Regions from separate parts of the Clostridium intestinale genome, predicted to be linked through region 1. Evidence: riboswitches for the same ligand, from Rfam matches in the RefSeq annotation. Region 1 holds a riboswitch; the other holds the start of a gene.
What was found. A riboswitch is a leader RNA that binds a small molecule or an ion and turns the genes downstream of it on or off. The one in region 1 is predicted to bind magnesium.
Positions count from the first base shown of each region.

Region 2: it holds a riboswitch for magnesium, as region 1 does, so the genes downstream of both, P8F83_RS00705 (magnesium transporter) here and mgtE (magnesium transporter) in region 1, are expected to answer to the same signal.

Region 1 is NZ_CP121166.1:1,055,800-1,060,019, forward strand. It holds gene P8F83_RS05470 (transglutaminase-like domain-containing protein) at 1-651, shown strand, start outside; gene P8F83_RS05475 (helix-turn-helix domain-containing protein) at 877-1,236, opposite strand; M-box (ykoK) riboswitch at 1,490-1,651, shown strand; gene mgtE (magnesium transporter) at 2,038-3,381, shown strand; gene P8F83_RS05485 (DUF2922 domain-containing protein) at 3,481-3,699, opposite strand; gene P8F83_RS05490 (DUF1659 domain-containing protein) at 3,740-3,964, opposite strand; gene P8F83_RS05495 (YvrJ family protein) at 4,059-4,220, opposite strand, start outside.
Region 2 is NZ_CP121166.1:152,420-156,639, forward strand. It holds gene P8F83_RS00700 (YgiQ family radical SAM protein) at 1-1,039, opposite strand, end outside; M-box (ykoK) riboswitch at 1,181-1,346, shown strand; gene P8F83_RS00705 (magnesium transporter) at 1,552-2,817, shown strand; T-box leader at 2,958-3,186, shown strand; gene cysK (cysteine synthase A) at 3,267-4,175, shown strand.

The DNA.
Region 1 (4,220 bases):
AAATCAATACAGAGATTGATAAAGGAAAAGCAATGGATAAACGATAATAACTTTCAAAAAATCCTAAAAATCTATAATTTTGTACGCGACGATATTGCATTTGGCTATAATACAGATGATATTATCCCTGCATCCGAAGTTTTAAATGATGGTTATGGCCAGTGCAATACAAAGGGAACATTATTTATGGTACTTCTGAGGGCAGTTGGAATACCTTGTCGGATTCATGGTTTTACCATTGACAAGAAATTGCAAAAAGGTGCAATGACAGGAATAATTTATAAGTTTGCTCCCAAAAGTATTATTCATAGCTGGGTTGAAATTCAGTATAAAGATAATTGGTATAATATAGAGGGGTTCATTTTGGACAGCCAATATTTGAAAAAGCTCCAAGAAAAGTTTAAAGATTGTAAAACCAGTTTTTGTGGCTATGGTGCAGCTACCGATAACTTTCAAAATCCACAAGTAGAGTGGAATGCTAATGATACTTACATCCAAAAAGAGGGTATAAACCAGGATTTCGGTGTGTTCGATTCACCTGATGAATTTTTTGAGAAATATCACCAACAGTTAACGCCGCTAAAAAAATGGATTTATCGGAATATCGGACGTAAACTTATGAATCGCAATGTAGAAAGAATTCGTGACTAGCATAAGATATAAACATAAATAGGAAACTGATAAATTATAATTCTCAGAATTGAATCATGTCTAAGTCTGTTCCGCGCAAACCCCAGGCAATGCTCTGGGGTTTTATTATGTCTATTTGCTTGAATGAGAGGGTTTTGATTCAATTAGCTAAAAATGAACTCTCTTCTAACAGGAATTAGTTTTTAACATAGATAACAATAAGTATAACCTCAAGCACATAAAGGACTACTTACTAGATTCCTTTATCTTTTTAATTAATCTGTCTATATCAAATCCTATGTCTCTAAGATAATTAATTAATCTTTCAACATCCTCAGGTGATAAATTATAAGGATATTTTTCATGAATTTTAACGACGTTATTACCAGAACTAATATATGAGATATATTTTCTACAAAGCAGGTAGTCTATGGATACATTAAAGTAATCTGCAATTTTGATTAAAGTGATCGTATTAGGTAAGATAGCATCACTTTCCCACTTTGTTACAGCAAGATCAGTTACATTAAGTATTTTACCTAGTTCTACTTGAGTTAATCCCATTTTTTGTCTTAAGCTTTTTATTCTTTTACCAAAAGTATTCATAACAATCCCTCCATTGTTAAATTATAACAGTTGCTAAACTTTCTTAGCAAGTTCATATTTAGGCGTAAGCTTTAAATATCAAAAATAATCTAAAGGAGGAATGTAAATCTAGGTTTAAGTTAAGGTGAGAATGCAAAAAGAAATGAGAGTGTAGCAAACATTAGACTTTTAGAATAATATGGAGTATGTTTTTTATAAGTTGAAAGTAAATATTGACAAGATAATACTAAAAGAATATACTTTTAATGAATTTAATAATCCTCGGTAGGTGAGGCTACTACAAGGATATGGGTTGCTGCCGTAAAAGGATGGAAACATTCTGCATTGGTCAACAGATTCTGCCGAACAAAGAAGGTTTAATCTAATGCAACTTCACCGCCTAGTAGAGCTAAAACTTGAACGAGAAAGTATTGTTTATAATACCTTCATCATATTCAAGTTTATGATGAAGTTTTTTTATTTTAAGGAGGTGTACAGAATGGAAGATGGGCCTAGTGATATGGATGGCGAGGTTAATATTACAAATAACTGTATGAAGTTCAGATCTAAGAGATTGTCTTCTGTTCTGATTACTTCGTATTAGCTATTTGTTATAACCTCTCTTCAATCCTATTCTTTTATTGATAATAGTTATTATTCGCTTTGGAGTTTTAATATTTTTCAAATTTTAATTTATAATGAGCGATATAAAGCATTTAGATATAATACTATATCTGAATTATCAAAGATGGAAATGCTAGGAATATAAAAAACTAGATTCAATATTCAAAATTGATTTAAGTTAAAGAGAGGTGCGTAAATATGATTGAAGAAAGACAAAAAGCACTTATAAATAGTGTATTAGAAAATGATAAAGAAAAAATATATGAAATTATTGACAATATGTATCCTATAGATATTGCTATTCTCATAGAAGAATTTGATGATGAAAGTTTATTAAAGTTTTATGAGCAAATAGATAATGAGTTAATGGCGGAAATTGTAGAACAGGCTAGTGAAGAGTTACAAGTTAGAATTATAAAATTGTTTGATTTTAAGTCTATAGTACATTTGTTTTCTTATATGTCCAATGATGATATAGCAGATATTTTAGGAAATCTCCCTATTAAGATGAGAAAAAATTTATTAAAGATGATGAAAACTGGAGATACCAAACAGTTGCAAGAACTATTAGGTTATGATGAAGACAGTGCTGGTGGTATTATGACGACAGAATATATAGCACTAAAAGGAGAATTATCAATTGGAGAGTCCTTAAAGAAAATTAAAGAAATTGGACCTAAGACAGAAGTAATTGAGACAATATTTGTATTGAGTAAAGACAAGGAATTAATTGGGACTGCGGATTTAAGGGATATACTTATTTCTGATGAGGATAAAAAACTTGTAGAGATTATGAATGATAATATAATCTCTGTTAATCCAGAAGAAGATCAGGAAAGAGTATCTCTGCTTGTTTCAAAATATGATTTAAAGGCTATTCCAGTAATAAATCACAAAAATTCTTTACTTGGTATTATAACTGTAGATGATATAATTGATGTTATCGTAGAAGAGCAAACAGAAGATATATTGATGATGGGTGGTGTAAGTAAAGAAGAGAGAGTGGATAGCTCACTTATAACATCTGTTAAAAAGAGACTACCTTGGTTATTTATTAATCTTGGGACAGCATTTTTAGCAGCATTTACTGTTGGTTTATTTGAGGATGTTATAGAACAAGTTGTTGCATTAGCAGCCGCAATGCCTATAGTTGCTGGAATGGGAGGAAATGCAGGAACCCAAACATTATCAGTGGTAATAAGAAGTATTGCTCTTGGAGAAGTTAGCTTAAAAAAGAGTTGGAAATTAGTCTTTAAAGAAGTTGGGCTTGGTGTAATTAATGGAGCAGCTACAGGAGTTATTACGGGAATCATACTTTATATGAAATATGATAACCCGTATCTTGGAATTATTATCTTCGCTGCAATGATTGGAAACTTGGTAATAGCAGGCTTCTTTGGTTTTTTAATCCCTTTGTTATTAAAAGGATTGGGTGTAGACCCTGCATTGGCATCAGCAATATTTTTAACAACTGCTACTGACGTTTTTGGATTTTTCTTATTTTTAGGGTTAGCAAAAATGTTTTTGCCATTCTTATTGTGAAGATTAGGAAACGATGGATGTTTTCATGTCAGGAAATTGTATTTTAAAAATAAGAGAGCTCAGCTTAAAAAACTGAACTCTCTTTTATAATAGATTAAATTACTGTAAGTCAAACTTAGTAACTTCTCTTTGAGTTAATTGAGCTGAATACTTAGAGGCTAATGATCCATTCTTAGTTAAGAAAACATCTTTACCTATAATAGTATCCATTAAAGTTGATACCTCAGCCTGACTTATGTCACTCTTAACTCCAGATACTGTCATGGAAACCTTGTCCCCAGTTTCAGTAACAAAAGTCATTGATAATGAATATTCCATAATTTCATCTCCTTTCTATAATAAAATCTTTGGTTAAACTTTAAGCATTAGCAATTTTTGATGTTTCATTTAAAAAGTAATCTCGAGCAGGATTACTCAAAACACCTTTGATGGCTTCAGCTACATCAAATACATTTTCAGGTAAAGCATTAATCTTAATACCTGAGAAGTTTTTCTTTCTATAAATAACTTCGCCAGATCCATTAACACCATTCTCCACTTCAATAGCAAGAGAAGTAGAACTTAAAACTTTACTAACAGCCATATGTATCACCTCCTTTAAATAATTTAATTCATCAGGTTAATCATAATATAAATACACCACTAATCCCTAGAATAACTACTTTTAGAAATTTTTCTTAAGCAATTTTATCATCATTTCCACTATCTATAACAACACCAAGCTTAGTTGAAATAATAGTATTTAGCTTGTTTATAGATGCTGTTAAGCCTGCTATGTTTTTCTCAAGTCTAATTAATAAATAGGCACTAATAGCAACGGGAAAACCCACATTTCCTAT
Region 2 (4,220 bases), 900 kb from region 1:
CATCTAAAGTAGTAAGAAGTTTTGCTTCATCAACAATAGAGTCGCCACTTCTGTTTTGAATTATTCTTCCTTGGTGGAAAGTTAAGGCGCAAAAGGAGCAAGAACCATAACATCCTCTATGAGAAGTTATAGAGAACTTAACCTCAGTTATAGCAGGAATACCGCCTAAAGAGTCATACATTGGATGTGGTATTCTTGTAAAAGGAAGATTATATGTTAAATCCATCTCTTCTTGAGTTAAGGGAAGCTGAGGAGGATTTTGAACTAAATATCTATCCCCGTGAGGTTGAACTATAGTTTTTCCTCTAATTGGATCTTGTTCTAGAGATTCAAGTTTGTAACTTTCCCCATAAGCAGACTTATTACTAGCACAGTCTTCAAAAGAAGGTGTTTCAACATAATTTCTTAAGTTAGAAATATCCTTAGTTAAATAGCAGGTTCCTTTAACATCATTTATTTTAGAAATATCCATTCCATAGCTAAGTAGATCTGCTATTTGAATTATAGTTTTTTCTCCCATTCCGTATATAAGAAGATTAGCCTTAGAATCTAACAATATGCTTCTTCTAACCTTATTGTCCCAATAGTCATAATGAGCAAATCTTCTAAGTGAAGCCTCAATACCACCTATTACAATTGGTATATCCTTAAAAGCCTCTCTAATTCTATTACAATAAACAATTACAGCTCTATCAGGTCTATATCCAGATTTACCTCCAGGAGAATAAAAATCATCACTTCTTTTTCTTTTGGCAGCAGTATAATGATTAACCATAGAATCTATATTACCTGAATTAACTAAGAAACCATATTTAGGTCTACCTAATTTTTTAAAATCATCAGCATTATTCCATTTAGGTTGAGGGATTATCCCTACAGAGTAACCTTGGGATTCGAGGGTTCTTCCGATAATAGCAGTACCAAAAGAAGGGTGATCAACATAGGCATCTCCAGTAACTATAATAAAATCTAATTGTTTTATATTATTTTTCTTTAAATCTTCCGTAGAAACAGGTAAAAATTTCTTATGTAAATTCATTAATTAAACTACCTTTCGTTTTAAGTTTTATAATTAATATATAATAACACAACAAGTTAAAGTTTTTCAACTTTAAAGCAATGAAATGAAAAGTTTTTAGTTGCTTTTTTAGAAGAAAAGAATATAATAAAGTAGGGAATTAAATATTATATTTTTGTGAGGCTCCTACATAGACACACGCTACTGCCCAGAAACATCGAGAGATGCCAACGGGTCAGGAGGTATTATCGAAAGAAGGTATTACCTAATGTAGCTAGAGAATTAACTCTTAAGCTTTGTAGTGCTAAAACTCTGAATTAAAGTTAATATCTTTAATTGAATTTTAGAGCCTTTTAGGCTCTTTTTATTTTTTAAATTTTAAGGTGGTGAAAGAAAAGATGGAGGCTGGACCTCAAGGTGATACGTATAATAATTTGATGATTTTACAAAAGCTTGAAGGGATGGTTCTCTTAAATTTTCTTTAACTGAATCCATTCCTTCAAAAAGGAAAAACTAAATAAGGAGGAATGGATATGATAAAACTAAACGTATTTCTTTATAGTTCCATAATAGATAGAAAGGTTTATGATGAATTTGGAGATGTTTTAGGTGTACTAAAAGATGTTTATGTAACTGCTGAAGAGGGATATCCAAGAGCAATTGGTTATAGGGTAAAAAGAGGCAGTGTTATGTATGAATATGAATTCAGAACAATAGAATTTTATCTAAATGACTCTAACAAGGTTTTAATAAAAACTAAAGGAAGTAAGGAAATACTTCCTAGAAGTTATAGCTTTTTATTATCACAAAACTTGCTAGATAAAAGCATAGTGGATGTTAACGGTAAAAAGGTAGTTAGGGTTAATGACTTAAGAATTGCAGAGATAGCTGGAGAGTATAGAGTAATAGCTGTTGAAACTGGTTCTTCAGCCTTATATAGAAGAAAAGGATTAGAATCAGTAGCAAGGATTATTACAAAGTTTATGAAGAAAGAAATGGAAGATCAAGTTATCATGTGGGATGATGTTGAGTCTTTAGAATTAATTAAGGATTCTTTACAAATTTCTGTACCATATAAAAAACTGTCTACTCTACATCCAGCAGATTTAGCAGATATCTTAGAGACATTGGACTCTAAGAATAGAAGAAAGATATTTGAAACGTTAGATGAGGATTTAGTAGCGGATACATTAGAAGAAATGGAACCAGAATATAAGGGTACAGCAATTAAAGAACTCTCAGAGTTAAAACAAGCAGAGATTTTAGAGAATCTACCTAACGATGAAATAGCTGATATTTTAGATGAGTTAGATGATGAATCTAGAGAAAAAATTCTCTTCAACCTAGAAAAAGAAGATGCAGATGAGGTTAAAGAATTACTATCTTATGAAGATGAAACTGCAGGTAGTATAATGAATAAGGACTTTATTGCATTAAATATAGATATATCTGTAAAAGAAACTATTGAAATATTTAAGGAAACAGAACCGGATGAAGAAGTTATGTATTCAGTTTACATTATAGATAGCGAAGAAAGGCTTTTGGGGAGTGTTTCTTTAAAAGATTTAGTTATGAATGATTCTGATGTTAAATTAAAAGATATAATGAATGATAAAATTCAAACTGCAAATTATAAGGAATCTTTATCTGAACTTGTGGATAAGGTAACTAAATATGACCTTTTATCTATTCCAGTTTTGGACGAAGAAAATAGGTTGTTAGGAGTCGTATTGACTCACGATGTTGTAGATGAAATATTACTTCCAGCATGGAGAAAAAAATCAAAGAAAAATGTTTAATATATTAAAAGACTATGAACTTAACGATTTCATAGTCTTTTAAGTTTTATAAATATTAGAATAGTTTTTATAAAAACATATTGACTTTTAATTTTAATAGAATATAATTATATTATACAAACCATATCAGATTAGTGGGAATTTTAGCGATGATAAAGTAGAGTATCATAAATAGTTAGTTTAAGAGAGAAGACGGTGGTGGAAAGTCTTTACTAAAGTTTTTGAGAAGTGCACTTTTGAGCTGATACCTGAAATTTATAGTAGGGTTATCCGGGAGTCAGCCGTTATAATGACAAAACACGAGGGTGTTTAAAAGCTGAGGCATTATTGTCTAATTAGAGTGGAACCGCGGGATATCTCGTCTCTTTATTTTATAATTGAGATTGAGATTTTTTTTATTAGTAGTAAAATAAAAAGATATAAATATATATTAATATGGAGGGAAAATTATGATTTATAACAGTGCATTAGAATTAGTAGGAAATACACCTATACTAAAAGTAAATAGTTTAGTTGATGAAAATTCAGCAGAGGTTTATGTTAAATTAGAGAAATTTAACTTAGGGGGAAGTGTTAAGGACAGAGCTGCTTTAGGAATGATTGAAAAAGCAGAAGAACTAGGGTTAATAAAAGCTGGTGATACTTTGGTTGAACCAACCTCTGGTAATACAGGAATAGCCTTAGCTCTAATAGGAAAATTAAAAGGATATAAAGTAGTTATTACTATGCCTGAAACAATGAGTAAAGAAAGACGAGATCTTTTAAAAGCTTATGGTGCAGATTTAATATTAACAGAAGGCGCTAAAGGTATGAAAGGTGCTATAGCAAAAGCTACTGAATTAGTTGAAGAGTTTGGCTACTTTATGCCACAACAATTCTTAAATTTAGCGAACCCAGAAAAACACTATGCAACAACAGCAGAAGAAATATTGAAAGATCTACCAGAAATAAATGCATTTATTTCTGGAGTAGGAACTGGTGGAACAATTACTGGAGTAGGTAAAAATATTAAAAGCAAAAAAGCTGATGTTCAAATAATAGCAGTTGAACCAGCCAAGTCTCCAGTTTTAGCAGGTGGAAATCCAGGACCACATAAAATCCAAGGAATTGGAGCAGGATTTATTCCAGATATATATGATAGTTCAGTTGTGGATGAAATAATTTCAGTAACAGAAGAAGACGCATTTAAAACTGCAAAAGAATTTGCTGAAAAAGAAGGCGTGTTAATTGGAATTTCTGCTGGTGGAGCCTTATATGTAGCTTTACAAGTTGCTAAAAAACTTGGCAAAGGTAAAAAAGTATTAACAGTTGCTCCAGATGGAGGAGAAAAATATATTTCTATGGGTCTTTACGAATAAAAAATAGATTAAATTAAATATGTAAAAGCAAGAGAATGCTATAGA